DNA from 4 places in the Kitasatospora sp. NPDC018619 genome. Region 2 is predicted to be linked to each of the others. Evidence: riboswitches for the same ligand, from Rfam matches in the RefSeq annotation. Region 2 holds a riboswitch; each other region holds the start of a gene.
What was found. Region 2 has a riboswitch for cyclic di-AMP ahead of ACH5AR_RS14750 (NlpC/P60 family protein). Riboswitches for the same ligand answer to the same signal wherever they lie in the genome.
Positions count from the first base shown of each region.

Region 1: it holds a riboswitch for cyclic di-AMP, as region 2 does, so the genes downstream of both, ACH5AR_RS18845 (peptidoglycan DD-metalloendopeptidase family protein) here and ACH5AR_RS14750 (NlpC/P60 family protein) in region 2, are expected to answer to the same signal.
Region 3: it holds a riboswitch for cyclic di-AMP, as region 2 does, so the genes downstream of both, ACH5AR_RS09165 (M23 family metallopeptidase) here and ACH5AR_RS14750 (NlpC/P60 family protein) in region 2, are expected to answer to the same signal.
Region 4: it holds a riboswitch for cyclic di-AMP, as region 2 does, so the genes downstream of both, ACH5AR_RS24785 (transglycosylase family protein) here and ACH5AR_RS14750 (NlpC/P60 family protein) in region 2, are expected to answer to the same signal.

Region 1 covers NZ_JBISAI010000011.1:37,267-42,997, reverse strand. Annotated here, with positions in the region: gene ACH5AR_RS18850 (APC family permease) at 1-1,421, opposite strand, end outside; gene ACH5AR_RS18845 (peptidoglycan DD-metalloendopeptidase family protein) at 1,818-2,810, opposite strand; cyclic di-AMP (ydaO/yuaA leader) riboswitch at 2,813-3,013, opposite strand; gene ACH5AR_RS18840 (MFS transporter) at 3,364-4,845, shown strand; gene purB (adenylosuccinate lyase) at 4,853-5,731, opposite strand, start outside.
Region 2 covers NZ_JBISAI010000008.1:112,515-118,245, reverse strand. Annotated here, with positions in the region: gene ACH5AR_RS14755 (NlpC/P60 family protein) at 1-996, opposite strand, end outside; gene ACH5AR_RS14750 (NlpC/P60 family protein) at 1,224-2,339, opposite strand; cyclic di-AMP (ydaO/yuaA leader) riboswitch at 2,350-2,503, opposite strand; gene ACH5AR_RS14745 (NlpC/P60 family protein) at 2,841-3,878, opposite strand; gene ACH5AR_RS14740 (NYN domain-containing protein) at 4,078-5,505, opposite strand; gene ACH5AR_RS14735 (hypothetical protein) at 5,647-5,731, opposite strand, start outside.
Region 3 covers NZ_JBISAI010000004.1:427,198-432,928, forward strand. Annotated here, with positions in the region: gene ACH5AR_RS09145 (SpoIIE family protein phosphatase) at 1-1,058, opposite strand, end outside; gene ACH5AR_RS09150 (TetR/AcrR family transcriptional regulator) at 1,183-1,749, opposite strand; gene ACH5AR_RS09155 (alpha/beta fold hydrolase) at 1,805-2,632, opposite strand; gene ACH5AR_RS09160 (YiaA/YiaB family inner membrane protein) at 2,801-3,091, opposite strand; cyclic di-AMP (ydaO/yuaA leader) riboswitch at 3,287-3,445, shown strand; gene ACH5AR_RS09165 (M23 family metallopeptidase) at 3,458-4,306, shown strand; gene ACH5AR_RS09170 (hypothetical protein) at 4,451-5,326, opposite strand; gene ACH5AR_RS09175 (GNAT family N-acetyltransferase) at 5,370-5,731, shown strand, end outside.
Region 4 covers NZ_JBISAI010000016.1:78,508-84,238, reverse strand. Annotated here, with positions in the region: gene ACH5AR_RS24795 (SDR family NAD(P)-dependent oxidoreductase) at 1-405, opposite strand, end outside; gene ACH5AR_RS24790 (cytochrome P450) at 718-2,106, shown strand; cyclic di-AMP (ydaO/yuaA leader) riboswitch at 2,281-2,449, shown strand; gene ACH5AR_RS24785 (transglycosylase family protein) at 2,455-3,354, shown strand; gene eno (phosphopyruvate hydratase) at 3,656-4,942, shown strand; gene ACH5AR_RS24775 (septum formation initiator family protein) at 5,037-5,558, shown strand; partial or broken gene ACH5AR_RS24770 (DUF501 domain-containing protein) at 5,530-5,731, shown strand, end outside.

The sequences.
Region 1 (5,731 bases), on a different contig from region 2:
CGGAACAGCAGCGTGTGCGCCGCCGCCCCGGCCGCGGTGTCCTTGTTCAGCACCAGCAGCACCACGACCCCGGCCATCGCCACCCCGCCCACCAGCGGCGCGACCAGCGTCCGGAACCAGTGCGCCGTCTCCGGGTGCCGCCGGCGCACGTGGAAGTACCCCACCACGGCGAAGGAGCAGAGCGTCTGCACGACCAGGATCGCCATCGTCCCGAGCAGCGCCAGCAGCGTGTACAGGTGTGCGTACGGGTCCATCCCCGCCGCCAGGAACCCCGCCACCAGCCCCACCGCGATCACCGACTGCGCCACCGAGGCGACGTGCGGCGAGCCGTGCCGCGGGTGGGTGCGGCCGAGCGCCCGGTGCAGCAGCCCCTCCCGGCCGATCGCGTACAGGTACCGGGCCGCGCACTGGTGGAAGGCCATCGCGCAGGCGAACGAGCCGGTGACGACCAGCCACTGGAACACCGTCACCGCCCAGCCCCCGAGGTGCGCACCGAGCGGGTCGAAGAACAGGCTGTTGCCGTCCTCGCCCGGCACCGCGCCGCTCGCCACCGCGACCGCCCGCGCGGTCCCGTTGCCGGACACGATCATCCAGGACACGAACACGTAGAGCAGCCCGACCCCGAGCACCGAGACCATCGTCGCCCGCGGCACCACCCGCTTCGGGTCGCGGGACTCCTCGCCGTACATCGCGGTGGACTCGAAGCCCACCCAGGACCAGAACGCGAAGAACAGCCCGAGCCCGGCCGCGGCCGACCCCGAACCCCCCACGCCCTCCAGCGCGTTCAGCGGGCTCAGGGCCTGCGGCACCAGCCCGTCCGGCCCGCCGCCGGAGCACAGCACCGCCAGCGACACCGCACTCAGCACCCCGATCTCCAGCACCAGCGCGACGCCGAGCACCCCGGCCGTCAGGTGCAGGTCGAACCAGGCCGTCACCCCGATCACCGCCGCCCCGAACAGCGCGTACCAGCCCCAGCCCAGCTCCACCCCCAGCTGCGAGCGGACCAGCCCGCGCAGCGAGTACGCGAAGAAGCCGAGTGCCGAGGCCTCGGTGACGACGTACGCGAGCACCGCGAGCAGCCCCGAAGCCATCCCGACCACCCGGCCCAGCCCGTGCGAGACGTAGCCGTAGAACGCGCCGGCCGCGGTGATGTGCCGGGCCATCGCCACGTAGCCGACCGAGAACACCGTCAGCACCGCCGTCGCCACGATGTACGCGGCGGGCGCGCCCGCGCCGTTGCCCTGCCCGACGATGATCGGCAGGTTCCCGGTCATCGCGGTGATCGGGGCGGCGGTGGCGAGCGCCATGAACACCACGCCGACCAGGCCGACCGAGTCCGCCTTCAGCCGGTCGATGCCGCCCTCCTCCGGCCGCTCCCGCCCGGCCCGCTCCCCCGCCACGTCCCCGCTGCGCACCGCCATCCGGCCTCCTCGCCTCCCGGCCCCGCCCGGCCGCCGGACCGGCCGGGCGCCGGCCCGCCGCCAGCATGGCGCGCCGAAGGCCCCCGGCGGTCCGCCGACCGCCCGGCCCCGCAGAGGAGTTGACGCCGTGTTCGACACCTCGTACGGCCCGGCCGCGCCCTCCTCACGCCCGGAGCGGCCCCGGCGGCCGCCCGGAGCGGCCCGGAAACGCGAGCGGCCGGCCCGGCCGTACGAGAGGTCCCTCGTACGGCCGGGCCGGCCTGGGCGTGTCCCGCGCCCATGTCCGCCGTGCGGCGATCACCCGGTCGAGCGGTCACCCGACATGACCATCCCGGAGGATCGATTCGCTCCGCAGCAGCGGTGGTCGGTGAGTCCCCGGAGCTCAGCGGCCCCGAATCAGAGCGCCACGCCGTGCGCGCGCAGGAAGGTGACCGGGTTGATGTCCGAGCCGTACTCCGAGCCGTTGCGGATCTCGAAGTGCAGGTGCGGGCCGGTCACGTTGCCGGTGGCACCGGAGAGGCCGATCTGCTGGCCCACGGTGACGGTCTGACCGATCTTCACACCGATCGAGGAGAGGTGCGCGTACTCGGCGTAGTGGCCGTCGGCGAGCTTGATCTCGACCTCGTTGCCGTAGGCGCCGCCGTTGCCGGCCTTGACCACGACACCGTTGGCGACGGCGCGCAGCGGGGTGCCGGTGGAGGCGACGAAGTCCTGGCCGGTGTGGTGGCCGGAGGCCCACATCGAGCCGGCCACGCCGTAGGCGGTGCCGAGCTTCGGGTTGGCCAGCGGGGCGACGTAGCCGGAGGTGGCGGCGGCGACCGGAGTGGCGGTCACGGCCTGGGCCGGGGCGGCGACCTGGAGCTGGGTCTGGAGTTGCGCGGACGGCTTGGCGGCCTCGGTCTGCACCGGGGCCTGGGCCTGCGGCTTGGCGGCCTGGGCGGCCGGGGCGGCCGGCTTGGCGGGCTTCACCGGGGCCGCGGGCTTGGCGGCGGCGGCACCGGTGGACGGCGCGGCGGCGTGGCCCGGCAGCACGAGCTGCTGGCCCGGGAAGATCAGGTTCGGGTTGGCACCGACGACCGAGCGGTTCTGCTCGTACAGCGCGTGCCAGCCGCCCTCGACGTTCCTGGCGTCGGCGATCTTGGACAGGGTGTCGCCACCGACGACGCGGTAGCTCTCCTGCGCGGCCTGGGTGGCCTGGGCAGCCGGAGCGGCGGCCTGGGCGGCCGGCTTGGCGGCAGCGGTCTGCGCAGCCGGAGCGGCCGGGGCGGTGTGGGCCTGGGCGGTGACCGCGGTCACCAGCGGCAGGGCGAACGACACACCGGTGACGGCGGTGGCGATGCCGATGCGGGCGGCGCGGGGCAGGGCGATACGACGAGCCTGAGCAGGCATGGAATTTTCCTCTCCGACGCCTGCGAGGTGAGCTGTCGGGTTCGGGCTGGAGTTGCCCGGCCGCATGCGCGGCTTCACCCCTAGCCGGTCCTGGACGCCCGCGCCCTGAGGCGCGAACTCCGGTCCGGCGACTTACCTGTGGGTCCCCCGCTCCTGCCGTACAGAGTTCGTTTCGAACCACCGGGCAGCGGCAGGACTCGGCGTTCCACCCAGCGGATCCGTCCGGACTGGCCGGGCGGTCGCTGAACTAAAACCCATCCGTTCGGGTGAAGCAATGTCGATCTTTGAAAACGCAACGACCCCCTCTGCCGCCGTGACCCTCCGCAGGCCGGAGCGCACGATACGTACACAATCCATTCACCCCGCGCCACTGATCCACGACCCTGCGCCGAGATCGCCGACGCTGCGCAGCCGGCCACTCACGTACCGCCGATCCCCAACACGCCCACCGGTGACCCTTGTCACTCGCGCCCCGGCAGCGCAGGATTCGCCCGTGGCCACCTCCGAGGCCGGCACCCTGCGTCTGGGCACCGCGCAGGGTCGCTGGGTACTGATGGCGACGGTGCTCGGCTCCAGCATGGCGATGCTCGACGGCACCGTGGTCAACGTCGCCCTGCCCAGGATCGGCGCCGACCTCGGCGCCTCCCTGGCGTCCCTGCAATGGACCCTGAACGCCTATCTGCTCACCCTGGCGGGCCTGATCCTGCTCGGCGGCGCGCTCGGCGACCGGTACGGGCGGCGCAGGGTCTTCCTGATCGGCGTGGTCTGGTTCGCCGTCGCCTCCGCGGCCTGCGCCGCCGCGCCGGACATCCACGTGCTGATCGCCGCCCGTGCCGTCCAGGGCATCGGCGGGGCGCTGCTCACCCCGGGCTCGCTCGCCATGCTCCAGGCGGTCTTCCACCCCGACGACCGCTCGGCGGCGGTCGGCCTCTGGTCCGGCCTCGGCGGGGTGTCGGCGGCGGTCGGCCCCTTCCTGGGCGGCTGGCTGGTGGACGGCCCCGGCTGGCGCTGGATCTTCCTGCTGAACCTGCCGCTGGCCGCCGCCGTGATCGCGGTCGCCACCCGGTCGGTGCCGGAGAGCCGGGACGAGGGCGCCTCCGGCCGCTTCGACGTCCTCGGCGCCGTGCTCGCCGCCCTCGCCCTCGGCGCGATCACCTACGCGCTGACCGCGGCCGGCGAGGGCCTGTCCCCCGCGGTCTGGGTCAGCGGGGTGCTCGGCCTGGTGCTCGGCGCCGTCTTCGTGGCCGTCGAACGCCGCGCGCCCGAGCCGATGCTGCCGCTCGGGCTCTTCTCCTCCCGGCTGTTCACCGCGGTGAACCTGGTCACCCTGTGCGTGTACGCCGCGTTCAGCGGCGTCTTCTTCCTGCTGGTGGTCCAGCTCCAGATCGTGTCCGGGTTCTCACCCCTGGTCTCGGGCTTCGCGCTGGTGCCGATCACCGTGCTGATGCTGGCGCTGTCCGCGCGCGCCGGGCGCCTCGGCAAGCGGATCGGCCCGCGCCTGCCGCTGACGGTGGGCCCGCTGCTGTGCGCCACCGGGGTGCTGCTGATGCTGCGCGTCGGCACCGGCGCCTCGTACTGGGTGGACGTGCTGCCCGCCGTCGCGGTGATGGGCTGCGGGATGACACTGCTGGTCGCGCCGCTGACGGCGACGGTGCTGGCCGCCGTCGACGTCCGGCACGCGGGCATCGCGAGCGGGGTCAACAACGCCGCCGCCCGCGCGGCCGGGCTGCTCGCGGTGGCCGCCCTGCCGGCGCTGGCCGGGCTGAGCGGCGACGCCTACCGGGTGCCCTCCTCGGTCGACTCGGCGTTCCACACCGCGATGCTGATCTGCGCGGGCCTGCTGGTTGCCGGCGGACTGATCGCCCTCGGGACGGTCCGGGGCAACGTCCTGGCCCCCGAGGAGCAGCAGGTGGCCGAGCCGAACTGCGACTGGCCGTGCGGCCCCACCTCCCCGCCGCTCGACCCGGGCCACGTCCCCGCACGGCGCGAGGGCCCTGCCACCGGTCCGGCGGCAGGGCCCTCGATCGACGACTGACGAAACGTCAGAGGATGTCGCCCGGCGCGTACTTGGCCGCCTCCGGGTAGGCGGCCGCGACGGCCTCCACCTGGCGGACCACCTCGGCGACCTGGGCACCGGCGGCACCGGTGAAGGACAGCCGGTCGGCCAGCAGCGCGTCCAGCGCGGCCCGGTCCAGCGGGATCCGCTCGTCGGCGGCCAGCCGGTCCAGCAGCTCGTTCTCCCGGGCGCCCGCGCGCATCGCCAGCGCGGAGGCGACGGCGTGCTCCTTGATGACCTCGTGGCCGGTCTCCCGGCCGACGCCGGCCCGCACCGCACCCATCAGCACCTTGGTGGTGGCGAGGAACGGCAGGTAGCGGTCCAGCTCGGCCTCGATCACGGCGGGGAAGGCGCCGAACTCGTCGAGGACGGTCAGGAAGGTCTCCAGCAGGCCGTCGAAGGCGAAGAACGCGTCCGGCAGCGCGACCCGGCGCACCACGGAGCAGGAGACGTCGCCCTCGTTCCACTGGTCGCCGGCCAGCTCGCCGGCCATCGAGGCGTAGCCGCGCAGGATGACGGCCAGGCCGTTGACGCGCTCGCAGGAGCGGGTGTTCATCTTGTGGGGCATCGCGGAGGAGCCGACCTGGCCCTCCTTGAACCCCTCCGTGACCAGCTCGTGGCCGGCCATCAGACGGATGGTCTTGGCCAGGCTGGACGGCGCGGCGGCCAGCTGGACGAGGGCGGTGAGCACCTCGAAGTCCAGCGAGCGCGGGTAGACCTGGCCGACGCTGGTCAGCACGTGGTCGAAGCCGAGGTGACCGGCGACCCTGCGCTCCAGCTCGGCCAGCTTCCCGGTGTCGCCGCCGAGCAGGTCCAGCATGTCCTGGGCGGTGCCGACCGGGCCCTTGATCCCGCGCAGCGGGTA
Region 2 (5,731 bases):
GACCCTGGCGCCCGGGCGGGGGGCGTGCACGATCACCCCGCCGCCGGCGTACATGCCGACGTGGTGCATGTCCCGGTAGAAGATCACCAGGTCTCCCGGTTTCGCTTCGGACAGGCTGATCCGCTGCCCGGCGTACGCCTGGGCCTGCGAGGTCCGCGGCAGGGTCACCCCGGCCTGCCGCCAGCTGTAGTACATCAGACCGGAGCAGTCGAACGCGTTCGGTCCGGTGGCCCCGTAGACGTACGGGGAGCCGATCATCCGCACCGCGGCGGCCAGTGCGGCCGCCCCGCGCTCGGAGGCGGGCGCGGAGGTGCCGAGGTCCAGCCGGTCGGTGCCCCGGGTGGCGCGCCGCTCGGCGTCCCGGGCGTCCTGGGCGGTCAGCCGGGCCCGCTCGGCGGCGCCCAGGCCGTTCAGCAGCTTCTGCGCCCGGGCCAGCCGCTGCTGGATCTGCTGCTTGCTGTCGGCGATCGAGCGGCGGGTCTCGTCCAGCTCGGCGAGCTTGCCGACCACCTCGGCACGGCGCTGGTCGAGCCGGCGCTGCCGGGTGACCAGCTCGTGCAGGGCCTCCTGCTGGCGCACCGCGGCCTGGCCCTGGGAGCGGGCGCGCTCCAGGTAGCCCGCCGGGTCGGTCGAGAGGATGAGCTGGGCGGTCTGGGCCATCCCGCCGGCGCGGTACTCGGCCCCGGCCACCGTCGCCAGGTCCCCGCGCACCTCGTTGAGCTGGTCCTGGGCGAGGGCGATCTCGCCCTGGAGGATCGTGGTCTCGCCCTGGAGCCGGCGCTGGGCCTCCTGCGCCGCGTTGAGCTTCTCGGACGCCTGCTCGGCCTCGTCGTACAGCTGCTCCACCTGCGTCTTGACGTCCTGGCGGTCGGCCGGGTCCGGGCTGGCGGGGGCGGCCTCGGCGCTGCCCGCGGTGCCCGCGCCCAGCGCGGTGGCGGCGGCCGCGGTCAGCACCAGCGCCCGGGCGAGCAGTGGGGAACGGCGGTGCACGGGCATGGCGGCAGCGGCTCCAATCCTGCGGCGCGGCCCCCGCCGCCGCACCGGGGCGGGCGGCCGTCGAGCGGGAGTCCGGTGGCAGACGTTAGCGAGTCCGGGCAAGCGAGTCCAAACCCCTCCCGACCCGAATATTCACTCCCATATCGGACACCAGACCGATCCGCCGGAAAAGCCGCAGGCCCGGCCTTCCCTGGGGAAGACCGGGCCCGGAGGCGTCCGCGTGGGGGTCAGACCCGCACGATGGAGGTCAGCGGCATGTTGGTGACCGCCTCGTAGCGCACCGACGCACCCGGCTTGGGGGCGTGCAGCACCTGGCCGTTGCCCGCGTAGATGCCGACGTGGTGGGCGTCGCTGTAGAAGATCAGCAGGTCGCCGGGCTGGGCCTGGGAGATGTCCGTACCGATCCGGGTGCCGGCCCCCGCCTGCGCCTGCGAGGTGCGCGGCAGCGACACGCCGGCCTGGTTGTACGCCCAGACCATCAGGCCGGAGCAGTCGAAGGAGCCCGGGCCGGTGGCGCCCCAGACGTACGGGCTGCCGATCTTGGAGGCCGCGGCCGAGAGGGCGGCGGCACCGCGCGAGCTGCCGGCGGCCACCTTCACCGGGGCGGTGGTGGTGGGGGCCGCGAGGGTGCCGCGGCTGTTGTCGCGGGAGGCGCGGTCGGCCTGCTGCTGCTGGGCCTGGGCGGCGTCGGCCTTGGCCTTGGCGTCGGCCGCGGCCTTCTCCTCGGCCTGGCGCAGCGCCTGGCGGTCCTGCTCGGTCAGGGTGTTGAACAGGTCCTGAGCCGCCTTCAGCTTGCCCTGGACCTCGTCCTTGGAGGCCTTCAGCTGCTGGGTGGTCGACTCCAGCTCGGCGAGCTTGCCCTGGGCCTCGTTGCGGTCCTGGTCGAGCTTGCGCTGCTGCTCCTGGAGCTCCTTCAGCTGGCCCTTCTGGGTGCTGCCGGCCTGGTTCAGCGCGCCGGCCTGGCTGAGGAAGCTGTCCGGGGTGGACGAGAACATCAGCTGGACGGTCGGCGATATCCCGCCGTTGCGGTACTGCTCGCCGGCGATCTCGGCCAGGCCGCCCTGGAGTTCGGTGACCTGCGCCTGCTGACGCGCCACCTGGTCCTGGAGGCCGGAGACCTGCTTCTCCAGCTCCTGCTGCTTGGCCTGGGCGCCGTTGTAGGCCTCGGTCGCGACCTCGGCCTGCTCGTTGAGCTGGTCGACCTGCTCCTTGACCTGTTCCTTGGTCGGCTGCGGGTCGGCGTGGGCACCCTGCGCGGACAGGGCGACGGCCGCGGCGGCGACACCGGTCAGGATCGAGACGCGGGCCCGTCCTGCGGGCTTGGGACGACGATGGGACGCCACGAAGGCGGACTCCTTCTTCCTACGTCCGCCTACCGGGTGAGCTGACGGGTTCGGGCCGGAAGCATGCCCTACGACGCCTCACGGCCGTTTCACCGGCCGACCCGGCGCCGATTCACCCCGGAGGAACGTGGTTCCCCGGCTCCGCTCCGCAGCGCCCCCGAACACTGGGCTCCCCTGTCGGGCAGTCGCTTCGACCTGCCCCGCTGCCTCGCGAACTCGGCGGTAACCACCGCCGCCACCCTGGCTGGGCGATCGACAGTGCGGTGGTTCGGAGCATGACCCTAGTAACTGAACCGTGATCCGTTCAAATCCTTGTCAGAAAAAAGACTGAAGATTGCCCAAGTTCCTTTGTGAAAATGACCGATGGTGACCACTGCCGCACAGAAGGCTGATCGCTTCTCAGCATGTGGTCGGCAGGGGCCGGAAAGCCCGACGCCACCCCCGAGCGGGGGTGGCGCTTTTCACAGGGCCCGGCCGGGAGCCCCCGGGCGTGTCGGGCCGTCAGACCCGGCGGATGGTGTTGATGGACATCGCGTCGGCCTTCATCACCTTCACCACGTCCCCGGTGTGCGGCGCGTGGACCACCATGCCGTTGCCGATGTACATCCCGACGTGGTGCATGTCGTTGCCGTACACCACCAGGTCGCCGGGCTGGGCCTGGTCCAGCGAGGGCACCCGGGTGCCGTAGTGGCCCTGCTCCTGCGAGGTGCGCGGCAGCGAGACGCCCGCCTGGCCGTACGCCCACACCATCAGGCCCGAGCAGTCGAAGGTGGTCGACCCGGTGGCCCCCCACACGTACGGCGAGCCCTGCTTGCCCATCGCCTTGGCCACCGCCGTGGCCGCGTAGCCGCTGGCGGCCGGCAGGCTGTTGAGGTCGACCCGGTCGCTGCCGCGCGAGGCCCGGTCGGCCTGCGCCTGCTGGGCCCGCAGCGCGGCGCGGTCCGCGGCGCTCAGCGAGTTCAGCAGGTCCTGAGCGGCCTTCAGCTTGGCGTTCACGTCCGCCTTGGCCTGGTTCAGGTCCTTGGTGGTGGTGTCCAGCGAGGCGAGCACGGCGGCCGCCTCGGCCTTCTGCTGGTCCAGCCGGCGCTGCTGGTCCTGGAGGCCCTTGAGCGCCTCGGCCTGGCCGGCGCTGGCCTGCTGGACGGACGAGGCCTTCTCCAGGTAGCCGGCCGGGTCCGAGGAGAGCATCAGCTGGACGGACGGGTCGATGCCGCCGGTGCGGTACTGCTCGCCCGCGACCTCGGCGAGGCCGCCCTGGAGCTGGGTCATCTGCTCCTGGCCGCGGGCCACCTGGTCCTGCAGCTGCTCGGCCTGCTTGCGCAGCTGGCCGGCCCGCTCCTGGGCGCCGTTGTACTTCTCGGCCGCCTGCTCCTGCTCCTCCTGGAGCTGGTCGATCTGCGCCTTGACGTCCGACGTGTTCGGCTGGGGCGCGGCGTGCGCGGCCACCTGGGCGGAGAGGGCGACCGCGGTCGCCGCGGCAGCGGTGAGCACGGAGACCCGCGCGCGGCTCGGCTGCTTGGGACGGCGGTGGGAGGCCAAGGGACCGGCTCCTTCTTCCATCGGACTCACCTGATGGGATGAGATTCCCGAAAATAGGTTTGACGCCAGACCCTAGTGAAGATCTATCCGTTGTGCCACTCCCCCAATGGCATGAACTCCGCCACCGCACACTGACTCCACCGGACCGGCACAACCCCCCGACACCGCGCTGACCAGGCATCACGCGGTCCGGCCGGACTCAGGGCCGGGCCAGCCGGTTCAGCAGCAGCACCGACGCCACGGGGCGCGCGCCCGCCTTCCGCACGCCCTCCGCGACCTCCCGGTCGGTGGACACCACCACCACCGGACGGCCCTGCGGCTCGGCCCGCACCAGACGGCGGATCAGCTCGTCGGCCGTCTCCCCGGTCCGGCTGAACCGCACCCGGACGCCGCGCGGAGGCGCCATGATCACCGGGACGTCCAGGTCCTGCCCGTCGAACACGCAGGTGACCTCCGCCTGGGTGCGCTGGGCCAGCATCGCCAGCCCGCCCAGCAGCCGGATCCGCTGCTGCTCCAGCGGCAGCGTCGGATAGCCGGTCTTGGTCACGTTGTAGCCGTCCACCACGAGGTGCACCTGGGGGATCGCCAGCAGCTGGTCCAGCAGCGCCGGATCGTCCTCGGCCAGCCCGCGCCGGGCCACGTCGTGCGGCGAGGCCGCCCCCGGCACCACCGCCTCCACCAGGTCCGCCGGGCGCAGCTGGGAGACCGGCAGCGCCAGCTCCCGCTGGAGCCCCTGGGCCGACTGGAGCACGGTGTCCAGCAGCAGCCGCAGCCGCATGTCCTCGACGCTGCGCCCCTCACGGGCCGAACGGCGCCCCTGCTCGGCCGCGTTCTCCAGCTCCGAGACCCGGTGCCGGAGCCGGCGCGCCTCGGTCTCGGCCGCGCCGCGCTCGGCCGCGGCCTGCGCCTTCACGGCCTCCAGCTCGCCGGCCACCCGGCGGGTCTCGGCCTGCGCCCGGCGGGTGTCGCTCTCCAGCGACCGCACCTTCTTGCGCAGCGACTCGGCCTCCCGGCGGACGCCGTCGGACTCGGCCCGCTGCCGGTCCGCCTCCGCCCGCGCGGCGGCCCGCACCTCGGCCAGCTCGGCCTGGAGCTTCTCCACCAGCCGGGCCGCCTCGGCGGCCGCGTCCTCGGCGCCGGCCCGCTCGGCCTCCTCGCCCGCCTCGGCCACCAGCCGGCTCCAGCCCGCAGACCGCACCAGGTAGGCGGCCGCGGCCACGTCCATCGGGTCGGCCGCGCTCGGCACGGTGCCCGACTCCAGCGCCCTCACCAGGTCCGGCTGCCCCAGGCGCAGCCGCTCCGCTATCCGCACCCGGAAGGCCGGCTCCGCCTCCAGCGCCGCCGCCAGCGCGGTGGCCGCGTACTTGGCCCGCCGCGCCGGGGTGAACTTCACGTACTGACGCAGGCTCTGCGGGAGCTCGCCCGGCGGCAGCCCGCCGAGCGCGTCCGAGGCCAGGCCGACCACGCGCCGGCGCACGCCCTCGGGCAGCGGCCGGTCGAGCTTCTCGGCGACGCGCTCCGCCGCGGGCTCGGAGGGGGCGTCCGCCGTCCCGGCGGTCCCGGCCGGGGCTCCGGCCGCAGCGGGCTGAAGCCCCTGGGCTTCGCCGGGCTCCTTCGCTGCGTCCACCACGTCCTCGGCTCCGATCCTGGTCCAGCGGGGCACGGCCGCGACCGCCCCCTGTTCGTCACGCTCCGTGCGTCTTGTTCTGTATTGTCCCGTGCGGCGCGGGCGGGCGCGCCGTGCGCCCACCCGCCGCGGCGGCGGGGATCAGCCCTGCTCGGCGGGGGCCTGCGCCCCCTGGGCGCCCGGACGGGCCACCAGCTCGACCTGGTCCACCGCGTTGCACCAGCGG
Region 3 (5,731 bases), on a different contig from region 2:
TCCCGGACGGTCACCGCCCGGGACAGCGCCCGGGTGAGGGTCAGCAGCAGCGCCGTGCGCGCGGCGGAGGGGGAGGCGCGCTCGCCGTCCGGCGGGCGCTCCCGGTGCCCGGCGTCGGCCAGCAGCCCGGCCATCCGCACCGGCCGGCCGTGCACGTCCAGCATCACCTCGCCGGACTCCTCGACCCGGGCGGTCCGGCCGCCGGGCCGCAGCACCCGGTAGCCGATCCGGTAGCGGCCGCCGGCGGCCAGCGCCTCGGCGAGCGCGGCCTGGACGTCCGGCAGGTCCTCGGGGTGGACCAGCCGGTCCAGCTCGGGGGCGGTGCCGTCCGGATCGGCCGGCAGGCCCGCCAGCCGGAACGCCTCCGCGTCCCAGTAGCTCTCCCCGGTGACGAGGTCCCGCTCGAAGGCGCCGTGCCCGGCGGCCCGCACGGCCAGCGACAGCAGCGGGTGGGCCAGCCCGGCGGGGCTGCCGTCCGCCGCCCGCGGGCCGTCGGGTAAGCGGACCCCGTACGGCGCCCGGGTGCCGTGCGGCAGGTGGGCGTCGGCGTGGTCCAGCAGGTGGGCCAGCCGGTGGGCGCAGGCCTCGGCGACGGTCTCCAGGACGTCCAGGTCCCGGCGCGGGACGGTGCCCCGGTGGGCCAGCGCGAGGGCGAGCACGCCGATCGGCCGCTCGTCCACGACCATCGGCAGGGTGACCACGGCGACCATCCCGGTGCCCATGCCGGCGTTCCGGTTCGGGTAGTCGACGCTGGTGTGCTCGGGGCTGAGCAGGTACGGGCGGCGCAGCCGCAGGGCCATCGCGGCGGGCAGCTCACCGGCCGGATCGACCACGCCGTAGCGCTCGTGCGCCCAGTCCGGCAGCCCGTGCGAGGCGGTCAGCCGGAGCATCCCGGCGGAGTCCAGCAGGTAGAGCGCGGAGCCCTCGCCGGTGATCCAGGCCGGGCCCTCCGCCAGGACGGTGCCGAGCAGCTCGGCGGCGCTGGTGCAGCCGAGCAGCAGGCGCACGCAGCGCATCGCACTGCGGGCGGGCGGACTGCCGGCGGGCTCCAGGGGCACTGACCCTTGATACCCCATTTCCCCACCGGGCGACGGCGCCCCGCCCCGCCGCACCGGCCCCGCACGCCCCGCCCCGCCGTCCGCCGGCCCGCACCGCGGACCGGCCGGCCGACCGGACGGGCCGCTACGCGGGCCAGCCGCGCAGGCCGGCGGTGAGGGTGGCGACCAGGCGGTCGTGGGTGGTGGCGAGGTCCTCGGCGAGCTGGAAGGCGCCGGCCGCGGTGAGGGAGGCGAAGCCGTGGGCGACGGAGCGGACGGTGCGGGCGGCGTGGATCGCCTCGGAGCCGTCGAGGCCGTACTCCCGCAGGACGGCGATGATCACGCCGACCAGCCGGGCGCCCGCGCGGGCCAGGTCGTCGTCGGGCTGCGGGGCCTGGGGGAGCGCGTGGTAGCGGTGCGGGTGCTCGGTGGCGTACGCGTGGTAGGCGCGCAGCAGGGCGGCGACGGCGTCGTCCCCGCTGCGCCCGACGGCCGCCTCGGCCAGCCGGTCGGCGAGGTCCCCGGTGACCCGGACGGCGACCAGCCGCCGCAGTTCGGCGAGGCCGCCGCTGACGTGCTTGTAGAGCGAGGGCGTGGCGACCCCGGCCCGGGCGGCGACGGAGGCCAGCGTGAGGGCCTCGGCGCCCTGTTCGTCGATGAGGGCGAGGGCGTGGTCGACGACCTGGTCGGGGGTCAGTCCTACGCGGGGCATGGGTTCGGGCTCTCCGTACGGATGAAGGCGGGCGGGGCGGTGCGGGGGCCGGGGCTCAGCCGAGCCCGGCGAGGAACGGCAGCAGGGCGTCCGCGGTGGCCGCCGGGTTGTCGGCCATCGGGTAGTGCCCGGACCCCTCGATCATCGCCTTCCGGGCGCCGAGTGCGGCGGCCTGCCGGTCGGCGACCAGCTCCGGCTTCGGGAAGTCGGGGTCCCTGTCGCCCATGACCACCAGCGCCGGGCAGCGCACCGCGGCGGTCCAGCCGACCGGGGCCGAGTCGCCGCGGACGTACCCGCGGGTGGCGGCCTTCCGCCCCGGGGTGCGCAGGGCGGCGACCAGTCCGTCCACGTACGCGTCGAAGTCGGCGGGCTTGGCGCCGGGGAAGGCCATCCGGCGCAGGTAGAAGCCCCAGGCGGCCGGCCAGTGGACGAGGGCGGTGCCGAGCAGGGCCAGGGCGCCGCGCATCAGGGCGCCCGGCGGCGGGTTCTCGACGAAGGCGTCGATCAGGACGATCCCGGCGACCCGCTCGGGCGCGTCCGCGGCGGCCCGGACGACGCTCGCCCCGGTGTACGAGTTCCCGGCGAGGACGGCGCGCTCGATGCCGAGGTGGTCCAGCAGGGCGAGCACGTCCCCGGCGACGGCGGCCGGGCCGTAGTCGTCCCAGGCGATCGAGGACTCGCCGAAGCCCCGCAGGTCCATGGTGACGACGCGGTGGCCGGCGGCGACGAGCAGCGGGCGCAGGTGCCGGTACGCGGCCCGGCTGTCGAGCATGCCCGGGAGCAGGACGACGGCGGCGCCGTCGCCCTGCCGGGTGTCGTCGAAGGCGATCCGGCCGCCGGGAACGGTCAGGTACCGGGTGGTCGGGGTGACGGTGCCGTTCATGGGGGTCCTCCTCGGGCCGCCGGTGCGGGCATCGGCGCTACTGTTGATAGCCATCAAGCTAAGGCTAATAGCCTTAGCCGTCAAGTGCTCGGCGGTCCGGTGCGGCGGTCCCGGCCCGGCGGCCCGGGTCCGTCGGGGAGGGCGCGGTCGGGGAGGGCGCGGGGGCGGTCAGACCCCCTCGACCCTGTACGGGTCGTGCTCGCTGAGCAGCTTCTCCAGCCGGGCCTGGTCCACCCGGGTGACCATCTCGTTGGACTCCTGCCGGTCCCGGACCACCTTCGCCAGCGTGAACGCGGAGGTGACGGTGTAGAGGAGGCCGATCCCGAGGAAGGCCCGGGTCCACCCGCCGACCGGCAGGTAGGCGATCCCGGCGGCGAGGGCGATGCCCGACAGGGTGAAGGACAGGACGGCCTGGACGAAGTACGCGGCCGTCGTGCGGGACTGCATCGGTGCGCTCATGGCGTCAGGATGCGGCCGGGGGGCCGGGCCGCACATGAGTAGCCGTACTCAGGTGCGGCCGTGCATGAGGGGCCGTTCGTTGACGTCCGGTCACCTGCCGCCGCGCTGCTCCGAACGGATGGCTTGGAATCAGCGCCTCCTAGGATTAACGTTTGATAACGCAGCGCGGTCGTCAACGCCGTAACCAGACGGCACCGTGCGCCGTCGCCTAATCCCGACGACCGGCCTCCCGGCCGGTCAGGGAGCCGGGGAACCACGTTTCCTGGGGTGAATCGGCGGGGCTCCGGCCCGGCCGTAGGAGACCTTCCTGCTCCGAACCCGTCAGCTAACCCGGTAGGCGCGAAGGAAGGAAAGGAGCGCGCCTCCGTGGCGTCGACGCACACCCCGGCACACCCGGCCGGCCCCGCAGCCGGTACCCGGCTCCTCGACCACCCCGGCCCGGGCGGCCCCGAGGCCCTCGGCCCGGAGGCCTTCGCCGAGGAAGCCGAGGCCAACCGCCACCGGTTGCCGCGTCAGACCCGCGGCGCCTCCCCGCTGCTCGGCGTCACCGCCGTCGCCGCCACCCTGGGCGCCACCGGATTCGCCTCGGCGACCCCGGCCGCCGCCCCCGCGATCGAGGCCCCGGACGAGGCCCCCGTGGCCCTCTCCGCCGACCCGGGCCTGGCCCTCGCCGCCCGCATCCAGCACCAGGCCGACAGCCAGCGCACCGCCGCCGAGGAGACCGCCCGGCTCCAGGCCGCCCAGGAGGCGGAGGCCAAGGCCGCCGCCAAGGAGGCCGAGGCCAAGCGTGCCGCCGAGGAGGCCGAGCGGGCCAAGGCCGCCGCACTCACCCTCCCGGTGACGGACTACCGGCTGTCCGCCCACTACGGCCAGAGCGCCCGCTACTGGGCGCACCTGCACACCGGCCTGGACTTCGCCGCCGACACCGGCACCCCGGTCCTCGCGCTCGGCCAGGGCACCATCACCTCGGCCGGCTGGGCCGGCTCGTACGGCTACCGGATCGTCGAGACCCTGCCCGACGGCACCGAGATCTGGTACTGCCACCTCTCCGCCATCACCAAGGGCTCCGGCAAGGTCGCGGCGGGCCAGCAGATCGGCAAGGTCGGCGCGACCGGCAACGTCACCGGCCCGCACCTGCACATGGAGGTCCGCCCCGGCGGCGGCGCCCCGGTCGACCCGGAGCCCTGGCTCCAGCAGCGCGGCCTCAACCCCTGAGGCAGGAGCCCCCGGGACGGGCACCCGTGAGGCCGGGCCCTCGGGCCCTCGGGCCTTCAGGCCTCAGGACCGACGCCCCGACGCGCCCGCGAAGGCCCCCGGCCCGGAGCACCGGCTCCCGGCCGGGGGCCTTCGCACGGCGCCTCAGTCCCCGGCGGGCAGCTGCGCCAGGTACGCCTCGATCTCCTCCTGCCCCGGCTCCGGCGCCAGCTCGGGGAACTCCGTCACCAGCAGCCGCGGCAGCCCCGGCACCGTCCAGTCGCCGAACAGGTCCAGCGCCGCGTCGGCGGCCGCCTCCTCGAACCGCTCGAAGTCCCCGGCCAGCTCCTCGGGCATCGGCCGGCCCAGCGCGGTCAGCTCGGCCAGGTTGCGGTAGCTGCGCCGCATCAGGCCCTGCTCCAGCAGCCGCCGCGCGCCGTCCGTGGCCATCCCGACCGCCAGCACCCGGCCCGGGCCCCAGCCCTGCTCGTCCGGCTCGTCCAGCCAGCCGGCCGGCACCAGCGCCTCGTACGCGGCCGGTCGCTCCTCCGCCGGGAGCTCCCCGAAGCCGGCCAGCCAGTCCCGCACCGCCGCCGTGTCCGTCACGTCCACCCCGTGGGCGTGCAGCAGCACCGCGTACAGCCGGGGCCAGGTGACCAGGTCGGCGCGGCGCAGCAGCCCGGCGGCGACCTCGCCCTGCCACTCGGCCTCCGCGTGCAGCCGCTCCTGGCGCTTGGCGTTCAGCCGCCGGGCCGCCCGCTGGTGGTCGATCAGCAGCCGGACGGCGTCGCCGTAGGCGAGCGGGTCCTCCTCGGGCGCGGGTTGGACGTACAGGTGGAGCCGCTCGTACAGCAGGTGCTCCACCGCGTCGGAGGTCAGTTCGGGCCAGCCGTCGTGCATCCTGCCCTCGCCCAGCTCCAGCAGCGCCAGCACCGCGCGCAGCGGCCCCTCGGCCACCGGCGCGCGGCCCTGCTCGGCCGCCCAGGCGAGCAGGTCGGCGGCCTTGGTGCGCGGGGCGAGCCGCAGGTCATCGTCGTTCATGGTCCGAACGGTAGTCGCCGGGCGGGGGGTAGGGTCGCCGACCATGGTCCCCGTACGTCTCACCGGCCCGCGACTGGCCCTGCGCGAGTACCACCACACCGAGGAGGAGGTGGACGCGCTGCACGCGCTGTTCGGGGACCGGGAGGTCACCCGCCGCCTGCCCTTCGGCCCCGGCAGCCGGGAGGAGTGCGCCGACCAGCTGGAGCTGTACGTGGAGGAGGCGCTGGCCGAGGAGCGGGACACCTACCGGCTCGCCGTCACCAGGCTCGCCGACGCCGAGGAGCCGGCCGGGGCGAGGCCGGTCGGGCAGGCCTCGCTCACCCTCGAAGGGCACCGCGCCGCCGGGATCGGGTGCGTGCTGGCCCGAGGGGCGTGGGGCCGGGGCTACGCGCGCGAGACCGTCGG
Region 4 (5,731 bases), on a different contig from region 2:
GCGCTCCGGGTGCCGCTGCGGCGGGACGAGCTCGCCGATGGCCTCGCCGATGAGGACGACGAGCTCGGCGAGCCGCTCCAGGTCGAGGTGGTCGGGCAGGTCGGCCAGCGAGACGACCCGCTCGCCGGCCGGGCCGGCCACGGCGAACAGGTCGATCGGCCCGAGGTGCTTCTCGGCGGTGTCCACGAGGGCGGCGACGTCGCTGGGGCGGCGGATGTCGCCGCAGACGCCGACGACGGGGCAGCCCGGGCGGTCGAGTTCGGCGGCGAGGTCCTCGGCGATGCCCACGTGCTGGTCGGCGACCAGCATCCCGGCGGCGCCGGCGGCGGCGAACCGGCGGGCGAGGCCCGCGCCCGACCCGCCGTCGAGGACCGCGATGACGACGACTGACCCGCTGACCCGCATGGCCTGCTCCTCCCTGTGGGCGACACCGCACCGGCGCCCACGCGTACTGCGGAGGATCGTAGGCACGTCCTGACCCTCCGCAACAGGGGTTACCCCTCAGGTGACCAGGCTCACGCCCACTCCGCGGCCAAGAGTCGGCCAAGACCCGTCCACGGACCGGCCACGGGCCGTCCACGGGGTGTTGGCGCACCGCTCGCATTCCGTCCGCGCACCGGCTGGATCCCGCCCGCGCACCGCCCCTTCCCCGGCCCGCGCCCGGCCGCGCTCCGCCGGAGGCGGGCCCCGCCCGCCGCACCGGATACGGTCGGTCCCATGCCAGCTCAGCCCCACCCCGCCCGGCCCGCCGCAGCGCCGTCCGACGCCTGTGCCCCACAGCTGTTCACCTGGGAGTTCGCCGCCGATCCGTACCCCGCCTACGCGTGGCTGCGCGAGCACGCCCCGGTGCACCGGACCACCCTGCCGAGCGGGGTGGAGGCCTGGCTGGTGACGAGGTACGCCGACGCCCGGCAGGCGCTCGCGGACAGCCGGCTGTCGAAGAACCCGGCGCACCACAGCGAGCAGGCGCACCGCACCGGCCGGGTGGGCATCCCCGGGGAGCGGCAGGCGGACCTGATGACCCACCTGCTGAACATCGACCCGCCGGACCACACCCGGCTGCGCCGGCTGGTGTCGAAGGCGTTCACCCCGCGCCGGGTGGCCGAGTTCGAGCCGCGGGTGCAGCAGCTCACCGACCGGTTGATCGACGGCTTCGCGCAGCGCGGCTCGGCGGACCTGATCCACGAGTTCGCCTTCCCGCTCCCCATCTACGCGATCTGCGACCTGCTCGGGGTGCCGGCCGAGGACCAGGACGACTTCCGGGACTGGGCCGGGATGATGCTGCGGCACACGAAGCCGGGACACGGCGGCGGTCAACGCGGCGGCGTGGGGCGGGCGGTGAAGCGGATGCGGGCGTACCTGCTGGAGCTGATCCACCGCAAGCGTGCGGACCTCGGGGACGACCTGATCTCGGGCCTGATCCGGGCGAGCGACCACGGCGAGCACCTGACCGAGAACGAGGCCGCCGCGATGGCCTTCATCCTCCTGTTCGCCGGCTTCGAGACCACCGTGAACCTGATCGGCAACGGGACGTACGCGCTGCTGCGCGACCCGCAGCAGCGCCGGCTGCTCCAGGAGTCGGTGGTGCGCGGCGAGAGCGGGCTGCTGGAGACCGGGATCGAGGAACTCCTGCGCTACGACGGGCCGGTGGAGATGGCGACCTGGCGCTTCGCCACCCGGCCGCTGACCATCGGCGGGGTGGACATCCCGGTCGGGGACCCGGTGCTGGTGGTGCTGGCGGCGGCGAACCGCGATCCGGCCCGGTTCGCGGCGGAGAACACCCTGGACCTGGCCCGGAAGGACAACCCCCACCTGGGGTTCGGGCACGGCATCCACTACTGCATCGGCGCTCCGCTCGCCCGGCTGGAGGGGCGCGCGGCGCTGGCCACGCTGCTTTCCCGGCTGCCCGACCTGCGGCTGGCGGAAAGCCCCGGGAACCTGCGCTGGCGCGGCGGACTGATCATGCGTGGACTGCGGGAACTCCCGGTGGAATTCAGTCCGGAGAGCCGTTCCCCGCACGCTCCTCCGGCAGCTGCTGCGCCGGCACGCCCGGAGGGTGGAGATGACACTGACGGGACGTCGCCGACCGCCGATGGAGGGGTGTGAACGCCCATCAATCCGGACATAACGCCGCTGTTGGTAGGCGATCGGACACGGGCCGTAATTCTGGTGTGATATCGACGATATGAGCTTGTGATCGGTCTGATGATCTGTCTACTCTCCCTGGAGTTCGCAGCTGCGGACCCCGTGCGCGGAACGCCGAATCCTGCCCGCCGCGCCACGGGAAACCGACCAGAACCCTGGGCAGGGGCGGGGGAACCAGGTTTGTTGCCGTCTCCCCACGGCTTGGGGTGAAGCCGCCCGAGCGGAGTCGTCTCCGCGCACGGCGGCCGGGCCACCTCCCGGTCCGAACCCGACAGCTCACCTCGCAGGCGTGCGGAGAGGGACCTCTTCATGCTGTTCGTTGGAACTGGCCGCCACCGTCGTCGTACCCAGGCCGAGAAGGCCATCGCCGTCGCCGGTGTGGCCGGCGTCGGACTCGCGATGCCGATCCTCACCGCCACCGGCGCCGCTGCCGCCCCGGCCTCCACCTGGGACGCCGTCGCCCAGTGCGAGAGCGGCGGCAACTGGAGCATCAACACCGGCAACGGCTTCTACGGCGGCCTCCAGTTCACCTCCAGCACCTGGAAGGCGTACGGCGGCACCGCCTACGCGGCGCAGGCCAACCAGGCCAGCAAGGCCCAGCAGATCTCGGTCGCCGAGAAGGTGCTCGCCTCGCAGGGCCCGGGCGCCTGGCCGGTCTGCTCCCAGAAGGCCGGTCTGACCAAGGGCGGCGCCCCGGCCGCGGTCGACACCTCCTCGGACGCCAAGCCGCAGTCCGCCGCGAAGCAGCAGGCCCCGAAGCCGGCCGCCAAGCCGGCCGAGAAGCCCGCCGCGCAGAAGCCCGCCGCCAAGCCCGCCGCGAAGCCGGCCGCCCAGAAGCCCGCCGCGCAGCCGGTCCAGCAGGCCGCCCCGCAGGCCCAGGGCTTCCCGGGCAAGGCCGGCTGGGACGCCGACGCCAAGGTGTACTGGTACCAGAGCAACGGCGCCTGGTACTGGACCAGCCACCAGAGCGTCTACCAGCAGTACGCCCCGCAGGCCGCCGCCCAGCCGCAGTACGCCCCGCAGGCCGCGCAGCAGGCCCCGCGGGCCACCGGCCACGACTACACCGTCCGCGCCGGTGACACCCTGTCGACCATCGCCGCCGCGCAGGGCGTCTCCGGCGGCTGGCACGCGCTGTACGAGGGGAACCGCGCCACCGTCGGCGGCAACCCGAACCTGATCATGCCCGGCCAGGTGCTGCACCTCGGCTGAGCCGCCGCGCCCGGCGCGGGAGCACCCGCCACGGCGCTCGGCGCCGGCGCCGCTCCACCCCGTCGTCCGAAGGGGACCGGCCCTACCGGTCCCCTTCGTCCGCATTCGCCCGCTCCGGTGGGACAAGCTGGGACAAGCAGGTGAACTACCGGTGGGTAGTGGGGCCACACGCTGAGACGGGACCGAGGCGGACGTGGCCCCGGGAGCCCGGGCGGTTAGGCTCTGGTCGTAACGACTCCGCAATCGTCCTGCTGACAGCACCACCGTCAGACCGGACCCTGCTTCCGCAAGGAGATGCCTCGTGCCGTCCATCGATGTCGTCGTAGCCCGTGAGATCCTCGACTCCCGCGGCAACCCCACGGTCGAGGTCGAGGTCGGCCTCGACGACGGCAGCACGGGTCGTGCCGCTGTCCCGTCGGGTGCCTCCACCGGCGCCTTCGAGGCGCTGGAGCTGCGCGACGGCGACAAGAACCGCTACTTCGGCAAGGGCGTCGAGAAGGCCGTCCTGGCCGTCATCGAGCAGATCGGCCCGGAGCTGGTCGGCTACGACGCGACCGAGCAGCGCCTGATCGACCAGGCGATGCTGGACCTGGACGCCACGCCGGACAAGTCCTCGCTCGGCGCCAACGCCATCCTGGGCGTCTCGCTGGCCGTCGCGCACGCCGCCTCCGAGGCCAGCGACCTGCCGCTGTTCCGCTACCTGGGCGGCCCGAACGCGCACGTCCTGCCGGTCCCGATGATGAACATCCTCAACGGCGGGTCGCACGCGGACTCCAACGTCGACATCCAGGAGTTCATGATCGCTCCGATCGGCGCGGAGTCCTTCTCCGAGGCCGTCCGCTGGGGCGTCGAGGTCTACCACACGCTCAAGGGCGTGCTGAAGGAGCGCGGCCTGTCCACCGGGCTGGGCGACGAGGGCGGCTTCGCCCCGAACCTGGACTCCAACCGCGAGGCGCTGGACCTCATCGTCGAGGCCATCCGGAAGGCCGGCTACGTGCCCGGCCGTGACGTCGCGCTGGCCCTGGACGTCGCCTCCTCCGAGTTCTACGAGGACGGCGCCTACCAGTTCGAGGGCAAGGGCCTCACCTCCGCCGAGCTCATCGAGTACTACGCCGAGCTGGTCGCCGCCTACCCGCTGGTCTCCATCGAGGACCCGCTGGACGAGTCGGACTGGGACGGCTGGAAGGCCATGACCGAGAAGCTGGGCGACAAGGTCCAGCTGGTCGGCGACGACCTGTTCGTCACCAACCCGGCCCGCCTGGCCCGTGGCATCGAGACCGGCACCGCCAACGCGCTGCTGGTGAAGGTGAACCAGATCGGTTCGCTGACCGAGACCCTGGACGCCGTCGAGCTGGCCCAGCGCAACGGCTACCGCTGCATGATGTCGCACCGCTCCGGCGAGACCGAGGACGTCACCATCGCCGACCTCGCCGTCGCCACCAACTGCGGCCAGATCAAGACCGGCGCCCCGGCCCGCTCCGAGCGCGTCGCCAAGTACAACCAGCTGCTGCGCATCGAGGAGATCCTCGACGACGCCGCCGAGTACGCCGGCCGCGGCGCCTTCCCGCGCTTCAAGCACGAGGGCTGAGCGCTCCCGGTAGCGCACGCCTGACCGGTGCCCCGCCGTTCACCCCGTAGGGTGGTCGGCGGGGCACCGTCGCGACCAGGAGGGGATACGGGAGATGGCTGGCTGGAGGATCCCGGGCTTGGCGGCCCGGCCCCGGTTCACGAGCCGGGCGACCGTCCTCGTCCTGGTGCTCTGCTCACTGGTGGCGATCCTCGCCTACCCGACGCGGCAGTTCATCTCCCAGCGCGCCGAGATCTCCGCCCAGCGGGCGAAGGCCGACCACGCGCGCCAGCAGGTCGAGCAGCTGCGCCGGGAGAAGGCCCGCTGGCAGGACCCGGAGTACGTCAAGGCGCAGGCCCGCGCCCGGCTGCACTACGCGGTGCCGGGGGAGACCCCGTACATCGCGCTGGATCCCGCCGGACCGCCCGCCGACCGGTCCTCCTCCGGGGGCGGCGCCGCCCCCGCCCCGGGCCAGGCTCCCGGCAGCACCGCCGGAGGCCAGGCGACGGCCGCCAAGCCCTGGTACGCCAGCATCTGGGACTCGGTGGACGCCGCCGACACCGCCGCGGCGGCCCCCGCGACCCCCCGTCCCCTCCCACCGTCCCCCGTTGGAGACACCTCCCCCCATGACCACTGAGAACCACCCCACCGTCTCCGACGCCGACGTCGCGGCCATCGCCGCCCAGCTCGGCCGGGTGCCGCGCGGCCTGCGCGGCGTGGCGCACCGCTGCCCCTGCGGCAACCCGGACGTCGTGGAGACGGCGCCCCGGCTGCCCGACGGCACGCCGTTCCCGACGCTCTACTACCTGA